4 regions of the Kocuria sp. ZOR0020 genome follow, and region 1 is predicted to be linked to each of the others. Evidence: riboswitches for the same ligand, from Rfam matches in the RefSeq annotation. Region 1 holds a riboswitch; each other region holds the start of a gene.
What was found. A riboswitch is a leader RNA that binds a small molecule or an ion and turns the genes downstream of it on or off. The one in region 1 is predicted to bind S-adenosylmethionine.
Positions count from the first base shown of each region.

Region 1 (3,445 bases):
CCATCGGCACCCAGGACCACGTGATCCCCGGGGCGCAACACGGCCCGCAACAAGGCGTCCTCTGCTGCAATCCCGGAGGCGAAGGCAAAACCGCTGGCCCCCTTCTCCAGTGCGCACAACTGCTGTTCGAATCCGTTGCGTGTGGGGTTGGAACCCCGGGAGTACTCATGGCCGTCACGCAGGACGTTGATGCCGTCCTGCACAAAGGTGGAGGTCTGGTAGATCGGAGGGATAACCGCTCCGGTCAGGCGGTCCGGCTCCTGGCCGGCGTGCACGGCCAGTGTGGTGAAGCCACTCATGCGGAGACCTCCTGTGCACCCTGGGCTTGCCGGATCCGGGCGGCATCACCGGTGCGCAACAGTTCATCCAGGGAGGACTGCAGATCCGCAATCAAGTCATGCACGGACTCCAGACCCACGGACAGTCGCAGGGTTTCCCAGGTGATGCCACCGGCCAGGCGCTGTTCCTCGTTCAGCCGGCAGTGGGTCATGGCCGCCGGATGCGCAATCAGCGAGCGCACGTCCCCGATGTTGGCCACCAGTTTGAACAGGCGCAGCGAATCCACGAATGCCGGGACACAGTCCCGGGCGCAGTTCAGTTCAAAGGCGAACACGGAACCGGTGCCCTGCGGGTAGTCCCGCTGAGCGATCTCCTGATTGGCCGAGCCCTCCACGGCAGGGTGGTGAACAGTGCGGACGGCGGGGTGACAGGCCAGGAACCGCGCGATCTGCGTTGCCGAATCCGTGTGCCGACGGACCCTGAGATCCAAGGTTTCCAGGCCCTGAATGATCTGGGAGGCGTTGAACGGAGAGAGTGTGAGCCCCAGGTCATGAACGAACTTGGCGCGGCACAGGTGAAGGAACGGTGATCCGCCGCGGCACTTGTCCACCAGGCTCACATGACCGAAACGTTCACGGGCCTGGGTGAATTGTGGCCACCGCTCGGGTTCCCGCTCCCAGTCGAAGCGTCCCGAGTCCACGATCACTCCAGCCAGTGCTGTTCCGTGGCCACCCAGGAACTTGGTGGCCGAGTGCACCACAATGTCTGCGCCGTGCTCGAACGGGCGGTAGAGCACCGGCGTGGCCAGGGTGTTGTCCACCACCACCGGGATGCCGTTGTCATGGGCGATCTGGGCAATCGCATCCAGGTCCGCCAGTGTGGACAGCGGGTTGCCAATGGACTCCAGGAAGAACCCACGGGTCTGCGGTGTGAGGGCCTGGGCCCACTGCGCTGAGTCCGCGGGATCCACGTAGGTGACGGTGACTCCCAGATCAGCCAAGGTGTCCCCCAGCAGATCAACGGTACCACCGTAGATTTTTTCCGAAACCACCAGGTGTTTGCCCGGGCCGGTGCTGACCAGGGCCAGAAGTGCTGCGGCCACGGCGGACTGCCCGGAGCCCAACGCCAAACCAGCCAGACCGCCCTCCAGATCGGCCACCCGAGTTTCCAGCACCGCCACCGTGGGGTTACCAGTCCTGGAATAGGTGAAGCCCGGTTGGGTCTGGGCAAACATTGCCGCCGCAGATGCGTGGTCGGGGAACTCGAAGGCCGATGACTGATAGATCGGGACGGGCAGAGTGGCCTGGGTGGGGGCATCAGCCGCCCCTGCACGGCCAGCGTGAATCTGGCGGGTGGCCAAGGACGACGAACCGTTGATGTCAGCCGATGGGGAGAGAGTCATGCGTAGGAACTCCGTGGTGCAGTGTTCTTGACCTGCACAGTTACCCACGGGAATGTTCGTGCGCTGCGGGCGTAGCAGGCCACTTCGTCATCCGAACCACCCGTGAACATGGGGTTGGTGTGCGCTCAAGTCGGAGCTTGGCGAACGCATCTCGTGAAGCTCGATCAGTTTAACCCACCACAAGGTCCCCTGGTCAACACGGAGAACCATGACGGCGGGCAGGCGGGCGAACACGACGTAACAGTCCCACTGCCACCACATGAGCCACGGCACCACCCAGAACCAACCACGGTGTGAACAGGAAACGAATTTCCAGAACGGCGGGCACCACCACCAGCACCAGCGCGATCAGAACTGGCAGCCAAGTCACCGGAGAACGGGAGTCAACCGAGGATCTGGCCTCCACCGAACCCGCCAGAGGCACCACCGCCAGAACGGCCACCCAACAGATCGCGGCCAACGGCACACGCCACAACCACCACGCAGCGCTGTCCACGGCAGGTTCCGGCCCACCCACAAGCCACCACACGGCCATGACACACACGATCACCGGCAGGTGCCACAGGTAGAGGGTGACCGGCCGGGACCCGATCACCCACGCCACGGTCTGAATGGGCTTGTGACGCATCAGCCGATCCAAGAGCGGGGTGAGCAACTGCAGCAGGCACGCTTGGCTGAGCCCCAGCAGGAACAGGGCCATGGTGGGTGGGTTGAGATTGGTCAGCATGTCCCGGGACCACGCAGGCATGGACGTCAACACCGCAAGTCCCAGGTATCCGGCCGCAGCCATGACCACCAGGAGCCAGGGTGGACACCGCCCAAAAGTTCCGTCAGCACGCAAATACCCCAGTTGGTGAATGGCCACCCAGACAGGGCCCAGCCCCAACAGACCCCACCAGGGCTGACCGGTACCGACCCGAATCAGTTCCACCATGACCACCGCCGCCAACAACACCCCCAGGCTCAGGTACGGACGACGCCGGTGGGCCGCCGTCGTCAGAGGAACTGCAGCCATGCACAGCCCATAGGCACCCAGGAACCACAGGTGCATGCCGATGCCGGGAAGTGCTGCGTTGACGTAGTCCGACGGCGCGCCCACAACGCGCGCCGCACCGTAGGCAAGGGCCAGAAACACCCACAGGGCGGCCGCCGGTTGGGCAAGCTTCAGCAATCGGGCTCGGACCCAGCCTGCAGGTGACGTGGAATCGCGTCCGTGGTGGGTGCTGCGGGCCCGATTCCAGGACACCGCGGATGCATAACCTCCCACCACAAAAAACAGCGGCATGATCTGCACCAAACACGTCACCCACCAGAACCAGGGGTAGAGCGTAGGCACCATGACGTTGGAGACCCCACCCGTTGCGGGATCAGTCACCAAGGTGACCAGCAAAATGTGGGCACACACCACAAAGGCCAGAGCCGCCACACGGGCGGCATCCACCGCCAGGTCTCGGCCGGCAAGCCGTGGATCCACGGATCCGGCCATGTCCTGTTCCCCTCTGATCGGATGCACTCCGGGCGGTGACCTGAGAAGTCTGTCAAACACGGTCACCCGAGACCCCACGCAACCCCCATGTGACGTGCTGGAAATAGCCCGGACGCCAACCCGCACCAGGGGTGCCATTCCGTCAGACCGCCAGACACAACCAACGGCATATGAGCTTGTCACCGTCTCGTTACTCAAAAGTAGTTGTCATGTCCACATGTGGGGTAATTCACCTTGCAACAGCCCTGTACGGAGGCCATTGCGGTGGCCTAGTCTTG
Region 1 is NZ_JROX01000043.1:5,901-9,345, forward strand. Features, by position in the region: gene L979_RS02805 (cystathionine gamma-synthase) at 1-299, opposite strand, end outside; gene L979_RS02810 (O-acetylhomoserine aminocarboxypropyltransferase/cysteine synthase family protein) at 296-1,681, opposite strand; SAM riboswitch class IV at 1,731-1,840, opposite strand; gene L979_RS02815 (acyltransferase) at 1,875-3,167, opposite strand.

Region 2 (3,445 bases), on a different contig from region 1:
GTAGGCCGTTTGATCGCCCCTGACGTAGTCAGCAGCGATCAAACGGCCTACTCGGCGGAGAAGTGGGTGACTCCTACGCGGCGGAGCGGGAGGGGAAAGAGTCAGGCCTGGGCCAGGTCCCGTGCCGGGGTGTTGGCCGTGGTGGGTGCATCCACGAACGCGCCGCGGTACTTGGCCGCCGGGTGGGTGTCCAGCACCTTGGACTGACCGGCACCGTAGAGGTTCTCCCGCAAGGTGGAGCCCTCGTACTCGGTCCGGTAGCGCCCACGCTTCTGCAGCTCAGGCACCACGTAGTCCACGAAGTCCTCGAACGAGCCCGGGGAGACGTGGTACGCCAGGTTGATGCCGTCCAGGCCGCCGTCGTCGATCCAGGTCTCCAGCTGATCCGCCACGGTCTCCGGGGAGCCCACCAGCACCGAACCCATGCCGCCGATCGCGCAGTGAGCGGCGATGTCCCGCCGGGTCCACTCGCGGGACTTGTCCTGCATGGTGAAGGGCGCCAGGAAGGACTGGATGGACTCGGTCTGGACGTACTTGAGCACCTCGTCCTCGTCGAACTGGGACAGGTCCACCCCGGACCAGCCGCCGATGATCGCCTGGGAGGACTCCAGGTTCACGTACTGCAGATAGTCGCGGTACTTGGCCTCGGCCTCGGCGTCGGTCTCATCCACGACGACGGAGAGCATGGCGTAAATCTTCAGGTCGTCCCGGTCACGGCCGGCGTCCTCCACCTTGTCCCGGAAACGATCCGTCATGTATCGGGTCAGATCCGGGCGCAGGGCGGTGATGAAGGCGGCCTCCGCGTGCTTGCCGGCAAAGGCCTGGCCGCGGGAGGAAGCGCCGGCCTGGAAAATCAGTGGAGTGCGCTGCGGGCTGGGCTCGGTCAGGGCGGCTCCGGGCACGGTGAAGTGCTTGCCGTAATGCTGGATGGGGTGGACCAGGTTGGGATCTGCGTACAGACCGCGCTCCAGGTCCTTGACCACAGCACCGTCCTCCCAGGATCCTTCCCAGAGCTTGTAGCAGACGTCCAGGAACTCATCGGCGATCTCGTAACGTAGATCGTGTTCGATCTGGTGCGGCAGCCCCTGGTTCTCGGCGGCCGATGCCAGGTAGGAGGTCACCACGTTGAAGCCCACACGCCCGCGGGTCAGGTGGTCCAGCGTGGCGTACTTACGGGCCAGCGTGTAGGGCTGCTCGTACGTCACAGCGCTGGTCACGCCGAAGCCCAAGCTCTTGGTCACTGCCGCCATGGCGGAGATCTGCATGAAGGGATCGTTGACCGGAACCTGTGCGCCGTCGGCAATGGATGGTGCCGCGGAGTTCTTGTAGACGTCATAGATCCCCACCACGTCCGCCAGGAACAGGGCATCGAACTTGCCGCGCTCCAGGGTCTTGGCCAGGTCCGTCCAGTACTCGATCGTGTTGTACTCGGTGGCCCGCGAGCGCGGGTGACGCCACAGGCCAAAGCTCTGGTGGCCCACACAGGTCATGTCGAATGCGTTGAGGGAAATCCGCTTGCTCAGGCGAGGTCTCCTAGGAGTCTGCTCAGACCCACGCCCCGTGCGCCACCTGCGGTGACCATCCTGCGGGTCCAGCGCTTGGGTACGCCGTACTTGCCACACGCGGTATTGCGTGCGGCCCGATCCTCACCTGGGGCACCCCGCTACGGGAGAGGGTTGCCGTCCGGCCAGCCAGGGCTACGCGCCGGAACTCATGATCGTTCTGGTTCAACAGCATAACGACGACGCAGGTGCCGCGCGAACTCGGCGCTGAACTGATTTGCTCCGGTCCCCGGACTCAGAGTTCAATGACTGTGGTTCCCATCCAGAGCGGCTCAAGAGACCTGGCTCGTCGACGCCGCAGCAACCCTGCAGCCAGCACCGTCACAACCCGCGGTGCCTGCACTCGGTGCTAATGCCAGGACCGATGGAGTGTGATTGCTGATGTCTTCGAGCTTGCCCGCCGCCACCAACCAGAGCGAACAGTCGTTCTCCGATCCGGCGAACCCCACGCCCAATCCGGCGTTGATCTCTGATGATGCCCGGATTGACTTCTGGGCCGCCCAGGCATCCCGCCTGGACTGGGCAGAACCGTGGCACACCACCCACCGCTTCGAGAAACCACAGGTGATCGGTGAGGACCAGGACGGCAACCCCACCTACTCGGTCCCTGAAATCGCCTGGTTTGAAGGCGGCAAGCTCAACGTGGCCCACAACTGCGTGGATCGTCATGTGGAGGCCGGCCGCGGGGACCACGTGGCCCTGTACTTTGAGGGCGAGCCCGGCGACAGGTTGGTCTACACCTACGCTGACCTGCAACGGGAGGTGGCCCGCGCCTCTCACGCCTTGACCGATTTGGGTGTGGTCAAGGGCGACCGCGTGGTAATCTACCTGCCCGTGATCCCGGAGACCGTGATCATGACGTTGGCCTGCGCGCGCATCGGCGCCATCCACTCACTGGTCTTCGGCGGGTTCTCCGCGGAAGCCTTGAAGTTCCGCGTGGAGGACACCGGCGCCAAGGTCCTGGTCACCACCGACGGCCAGAACCGCCGAGGCAAGGTGGTCCCCGTCAAGGTCAACGCCGATGAGGCATACAGCGGGGACAACCAGATCGAGCACGTCGTCGTTGTTCGGCGAACCTGCCGGCCCGGCAACAAGCAACTGGCAGCGGGGACCCGCGGCGCCCGCTCCAACGACGAACTCGAGGTCCCCTGGACCCCCGGGCGGGACGTGTGGTGGCACGACCTCATCAAGGACGCCCCCACCGTCCACACCCCGGAATTCTTTGACGCCGAAACCCCGCTGTTCATCATTTACACCTCCGGAACCACCGGCCGCCCCAATGGCCTGGTGCACACCATGGGCGGATACCTGGTGCAGACCGCCTACACGCACGCCCTGCTCTTCGACCTCCTCCCGGACACGCTCGACGACGACGGCGCCCTGCGCCCCGATGAACTCTCCACGGTCAACGACCCAGCCAAGGTGGATTCCACCGTCCACTGGTGCACGGCTGACCTGGCCTGGGTCACCGCGCACACCTACGAGATCTACGGGCCGCTGGTCAACGGGGTCTCCGAGGTGATTTACGAGGGCACCCCCAACACCCCGCATCCGGGCCGTCATTTTGAGGTGATCGAGCGCTACGGGGTGACCAACTACTACACGGCTCCCACGCTGATCCGCTCCCTGATGGGGGCTTTCCCGCACGGGATCCCGCAGATCTACAACTTCTCCTCCGTCCGGCTGCTGGGCTCCGTGGGTGAGTCCATCAACCCGGAGGCGTGGCGGTGGCTGAGGTCCCAGATCGGGCGAGACCAGGTGCCGTTCGTGGACACCTGGTGGCAGTCGGAGACGGGGTCCTGCGTGGCCTCCCCGCGCCCGCACTATCCGCAATTCGCCCCGCCGGGCACCTTTGCGGCGGGTACCCCGGGCACCTCCCCCAA
Region 2 is NZ_JROX01000054.1:31,230-34,674, reverse strand. Features, by position in the region: gene L979_RS03960 (LLM class flavin-dependent oxidoreductase) at 102-1,523, opposite strand; SAM riboswitch class IV at 1,605-1,719, opposite strand; SAM riboswitch class I at 1,818-1,933, shown strand; gene L979_RS03955 (AMP-binding protein) at 1,944-3,445, shown strand, end outside.
Region 2: another riboswitch for S-adenosylmethionine. It lies ahead of L979_RS03960 (LLM class flavin-dependent oxidoreductase); the one in region 1 lies ahead of L979_RS02810 (O-acetylhomoserine aminocarboxypropyltransferase/cysteine synthase family protein).

Region 3 (3,445 bases), on a different contig from region 1:
GGTGTAGGCCTTGATGATGCCGATGGAGCGGGTCATCCGGGTGGGGCCGATGCCAGCCCCCACACAAGCCCCGCCGGTGGACGGGTTGGAGGAGGTCACAAAGGGGTAGGTGCCGTGGTCCACGTCCAGGAACGTGGCCTGACCGCCTTCCAGCAGAACGGTCTTGCCTGCATCCAGGCCGTCGTTGAGCAGCCGGGTGGAGTCCACGATCATGGGGGCCAGGCGATCCGCGTAGCCCATGAAGTAGTCCACCACTTCCTGGGTGTCGATCGCGCGGCGGTTGTAGAGCTTGACCAGGAGCTCGTTCTTCTGCCGCAGGGCGCCCTCGATCTTCTGGGTCAGGATGGATTCATCCAGCACGTCCTGCACCCGGATGCCCAGGCGGCCCACCTTGTCCATGTAGGCCGGGCCGATGCCCCGCCCGGTGGTGCCAATGGCCCGCTTGCCCAGGAACCGTTCGGTGACCTGGTCCATGGTCTGGTGGTACGGGGCCACCAGGTGTGCGTTGGCGGAGATGCGCAGCTTGGAGGTGTCCGCCCCGCGGGCTTCAAGGCCGTCGATCTCCTCGAACAACGCCTGCGGGTTGACCACCACGCCGTTGCCGATCACAGGGGTGGCCTGCTCGGAGAGGATACCGGCGGGAAGGAGCTTGAGCTCGAACTTCGCACTGCCAACAACCACCGTGTGACCTGCGTTGTTGCCACCATTGGGTTTGACCACAAAATCAACACGGCCACCCAAGATGTCTGTGGCCTTGCCCTTGCCTTCATCGCCCCACTGGGCTCCGACGATCGAGATCGCTGGCATATCTGATGCGCTCCTGAGTTCGGCGCGGATGGCACCGGTCTGCGGTCGTGTACTGCCCGAGTCTAGCGCGCCGACTGCCACACCCGGGAGGTGAGTTCTGGGACAGCATTCCGAACCACCCAGCCCACGGCCCACCGTGACAGTGCGCGTCACAAGAGGAAATACCTCACGGCAGAGTCCTTGCGGAAACCTTGGCGATCGGCTTATACTGATTTGGCTATCTATCCAGAGCGGCTGAGAGACCTGGCTCGTCGACGCCGCAGCAACCATCCTGTTTTCAGGAACGGTGCTCCCGCCAGGACCGATGGAGCTGAACCGTGTTCCGTGGTCCCCGGACCGTCGTCCTTAGCCGTTGAAGGCGCGACAGGCGGGCCGTAGGTCCCGTGCACCCTCTGTCGGGGTTCACTAGAAGGAGACCCGCGCGGTGCCACACCCCCACCACATCCCACGGCCAGTAGGTCAACCGTCAGCAGCGGCGGCGCAGTCCACCCCCGCACTGTCCTACGAATTGTTTCCGCCCCGGAGTGAAGCCAGCAGGGAATCACTGTTGGCCACATTGGCGCAGTTGGAACCCACAGCCCCCGATTACGTGTCCGTGACCGCGGGCACGGACGGGCAACGACGACGCCGGGCACTGTCCCTGCTCAATCACCTGGTCCACGCCACACCCTTCAAGCCCCTGGCACACGTGTTGAGCACAGGATCCACGGAGGCGCAGCTGACCGAGCTGCTGCATGAACTGCTGGACGTGGGTGTTCGCGGCATCCTGGCTCTGCGGGGCGACCGCCCCGCGCAGACCCCAGAGCCTGCCGAGGACGAACTTCCCTACGCCCGGCACCTGGTGGATCTGGTCCGCCAGGTGGAGGCGGACCGGGCGGCGGTGTTGTGCGCCGGACGTGTCTCCGTGGGTGTTGCCGCCTACCCGATCAAACATCCCGAATCGGTGAGCGTTCACCAGGACCTGGAGGTCCTGCTGTCCAAGCAACGGGCCGGTGCGGACTTTGCGATCACGCAGGTGTACCGGCAACCGGATGACTACGCCCTCTTTCTCCACGGGGCACGCCGCGCCGGCGTTGAGCTTCCCGTGGTGCCGGGCATCCTCCCCGTGACCAATCTGCGCCGCTATCTGAAGGTGTGCCAACTGGCCGGCCTGGAGCCCGACCCCGCTCTGGCCCATGCCCTGGAAACAGCGGATTCGGATGCTCAGCGGCACCGGATCGGCGTGGACAACGCGGTGCTCACCGCCCGCGCAGCCTTGGATGCCGGCGCCCCTGGTCTGCACCTCTACACGTTCAACGAACACCAGGCAGCTCTGGATGTTCTGGAGCGCTTGGATCTCCCCCGGCCGGTGCCACCACCGGCTGACGACATGACTGCCCCGTTGCCCGTGCCGAACGGCAGGTTTCAGCAACAGCACACCTCAATTCGAACCCAATCCATCCACCTCACCACCCATCAGGAGACCACCGTGAACACTCAGCACAGCGCTCAGGAGAACAATTCCGCCGCCTTCCCGTCCGCCACTGTCCTGGGATACCCCCGCCTGGGCCCCAATCGTGAACTCAAGCGCGCGCTGGAGTCCTACTGGGCGCAAAAGCTCTCAGACCAGGCCCTGGAAGGTGCAGCCCGGGGTGTGGTCGCCAGCGCTGTGGCGCGCATCCAGGAGTTGGGCGTGGACGAACCCTCTGCGGTTCCCGCCAGTTTTGCCCTCTACGATCACGTCCTGGACACGTTGGTGGCCGTGGGGGCCGTCCCTGAGCGCTTTTCCGACCTCCGCTCAGACGCGGGGCCTGCCAAGGGCTCAGTGACTCGCCGCGGTTCCTTCATCCTTGCCCGCGGCGACGACGCACGGCAGCCCCTGGAGATGACCAAGTGGTTTGACACCAACTACCACTACCTGGTCCCGGAGATCGGTCCGCAGACCACGTTCAGCGCAGCTCCTCACGAGCTGGTGTCCGCAGTGCAACTCGCGGCCGAGCAGGGCACCACCGTGCGCCCCAGCATCGTGGGCCCTGTGACCTTCCTTGCCTTGGCCAAGGACGACGGCATCAGCGCCACCCCGTGCAGGCCTTTGGATCGACTGGAGGACCTTCTGCCCGTCTACGCCCAGATCTTGGTCCAGCTCAAGAACGCGGGGGCGCAGTGGGTCCAGATCGAGGAACCGGCCGTCGTCGCAGATTTTGCGCACCTGACCCAACAAGACCTGCAGGTGGCCATCACTCGGGCCACCACCTACCTGGCGGGGTTGACCGAGCGCCCCAAGATTCTGGTGACCACCCCGTACGGGGATGCGGGCCCGCTGCTCTCACCGATTGCGCATTCCGGGGTTGAGGCCGTTCACGTGGACCTGGTGCGTGGGGAGCTCAAGGACCAGCAACTCGATCTGTTCACGCAACCGGGTTCCCCCGTGCTGGTGGCCGGAGTGGTCAACGGACGCAATGTGTGGCGCACGGACCTGGAAGCAACCCTCACACAATTGGAAGCCCTGCGCCAGGCCGGTGCCCGAGTGTCCGTGGCAACCTCCACCTCCCTGATCCACGTGCCACACACCCTGGACGGTGAAGACCATCTGGATCCCACGCTGCGGTCTTGGTTGGCATTCGCGGATGAGAAGACCCATGAGGTGGCAACGCTTGCA
Region 3 is NZ_JROX01000160.1:3,205-6,649, reverse strand. Features, by position in the region: gene L979_RS09945 (adenylosuccinate synthase) at 1-807, opposite strand, end outside; SAM riboswitch class I at 1,026-1,118, shown strand; gene metE (5-methyltetrahydropteroyltriglutamate--homocysteine S-methyltransferase) at 1,232-3,445, shown strand, end outside.
Region 3: another riboswitch for S-adenosylmethionine. It lies ahead of metE (5-methyltetrahydropteroyltriglutamate--homocysteine S-methyltransferase); the one in region 1 lies ahead of L979_RS02810 (O-acetylhomoserine aminocarboxypropyltransferase/cysteine synthase family protein).

Region 4 (2,259 bases), on a different contig from region 1:
TCGATGTGCTCGAGCCCCACGGAGAGGCGGACAAAGCCCGGCTGCACCCCGGCATCGGCCTGCTCCTGTGCGCTGAGCTGGGCGTGGGTGGTGGAGGCCGGGTGGATCACCAAGGAGCGGACGTCCCCGATGTTCGCCACGTTGGAGTGCAACACCAACGCATCGGCAAAGGCCTGACCGGCGGCAGCCCCTCCTGTGAGCTCGAATCCCACAATGGACCCGGCCCCCTGGGGCAGGTACTTCTGCGCGGTGGTGAACCACGGGGAGGATTCCAGTCCGGCGTAGGTGACGGACACGACGTCGTCGCGCCCCTGCAGCCACTGTGCCACCGCTGCGGCATTGGAGACGTGGCGGTCCATGCGCAGGGACAGCGTTTCAATGCCCTGTTCGATCAGGAAGGCGTTGAAGGGTGCAATGGAGGCACCTAGGTCACGCAACAGTTGGGTGCGGACCTTGAAGGCGTAGGACACGTTGGCTCCGAATGGGCCATCGGCACCGAAAACCTCTCCGAACACAATGTTGTTGTAGGACGGATCCGGGGTGACGAACTCGGGGAACCGGTCCGGGTACCGGGTGTAGTCGAAGTTCCCGGAGTCCACCACGAACCCGCCGATGGACGTCCCGTGCCCACCCAGGAACTTGGTGGCCGAATGCACCACCACATCCGCACCCCATTCGATGGGGCGCAGCAGGTACGGGGTGGCCACCGTGTTGTCCACGATCAGCGGCACCTCGGCAGCATGAGCGGCCTCCGCCACGGCCTGGATGTCCAGGACATCTCCACGCGGGTTGGGGATGGTTTCTGCAAAGAACGCCTTGGTGTTGGGCTGCACGGCTGCGGCCCACGCTTGCGGGTCCGCCGGTTCGGTCACAAAGGTGACCTCAATGCCCAGTTTGGCCAAGGTGTACTTGAACAGGTTGAAGGTTCCGCCGTAAAGAGAGGCACTGGCCACAACGTGGTCACCGCTACCGGCGATGTTCAAGATCGCATACGAGGTGGCCGCCTGCCCGGAAGCAACCATGACCGCAGCAACACCGCCCTCCAGGGAGGCCACACGGTTCTCCACCACTTCCACGGTGGGGTTGGTCAAGCGCGTGTAAATGGGGCCGAGTTCCTGCAGCGCAAAACGGCCGGCGGCGGTGGCGGAGTCGGGAAACACAAAGGACGTGGTCTGCTGGATGGGCAGCGCCCGCGCGCCGGATCCGGGATCCGGGGCCTGTCCGGCGTGGATCTGACGGGTTTCGAAGTTCCAGCCTGCGGGGTTGGCCGGGGTGGGAGAGTCGCTCATCGGTGGCTCCTGGTCTCAGGGGTCGTGAGCCGGGCCCGGCACGGTCCCAGTGCCACCCCGGGTCCGCGACCCGCGCTTGCCGGAACACGTTTGTATCCGGCCCGGTCCTCACCCAGGGCACCCCACCGCGGTTGGAGGGTTGCCGGCCAGCAAGCTGGGGCTTGACGCTGGCTCTCGTGACCGCCTTCATTCTCCGGTGTGGGCGGAGTGATCTGCAACCCGGATCACGACGACGCCCCCGGTGTGACCCCGGATCTCAGCCGAAGAACCAGGCTCCTGCCAAGAACCCCACGGCATCCAGCAGGAAGTGGGCAATCACCAGCGGCATGATCCGTCCCGTGCGCCGGTAGATCCACAGGAACACCAGCCCCATGACCACGTTGCCCAACGCCGGGCCTAAGCCTTGGTAGAGGTGGTAGCTGCCGCGCAGCAGCGCCGTACCGATCAGCACCATCGGCCAGCTCCAGCCCACCCGCAGCAGACGGTCGGCCAGGAAGGCCACCACAATGACTTCCTCCACCAGGGAGTGCCGCAGAGCCTGGGCCACCAACAGCAGGATGTTCCACCACTCGGTTCCCCCGGCATTGGTGGTCAGTTCCGCCGTGATGCCCAGCGCCCTGCCGGCTTGGTAGAGCCCCAAGGTGCCCAGACCCATCACCAGGAACAGCAGTGCACCCAGTGCCAGGTCAGGCAGTGGTGCTTTGAAGTCCAGGCCTATCCGGCGGACCACGGTCCTGAGCTGACCGGCAGAACCTGCCAGGAAGTACAGCGCCAACACCACCGGAACAAAAGCCAAGACGATGGTGAGCACCTGGCGCAGCACATCAAAAACCGGGGAGGCACTCATGACCCGGTTCATGGTGGCCTGGGAGTCGGCAATCCCAGTGGTGGTGGCAGCTTCCGCCAGGCTGAGCACCGACCACAGGGCACTGGCACCCACGGAAACACCCAGCACCACCAGGATCTGCAA
Region 4 is NZ_JROX01000306.1:10-2,268, reverse strand. Features, by position in the region: partial or broken gene L979_RS13325 (bifunctional o-acetylhomoserine/o-acetylserine sulfhydrylase) at 1-1,289, opposite strand, end outside; SAM riboswitch class IV at 1,357-1,471, opposite strand; partial or broken gene L979_RS13320 (CPBP family intramembrane glutamic endopeptidase) at 1,546-2,259, opposite strand, start outside.
Region 4: another riboswitch for S-adenosylmethionine. It lies ahead of L979_RS13325 (bifunctional o-acetylhomoserine/o-acetylserine sulfhydrylase); the one in region 1 lies ahead of L979_RS02810 (O-acetylhomoserine aminocarboxypropyltransferase/cysteine synthase family protein).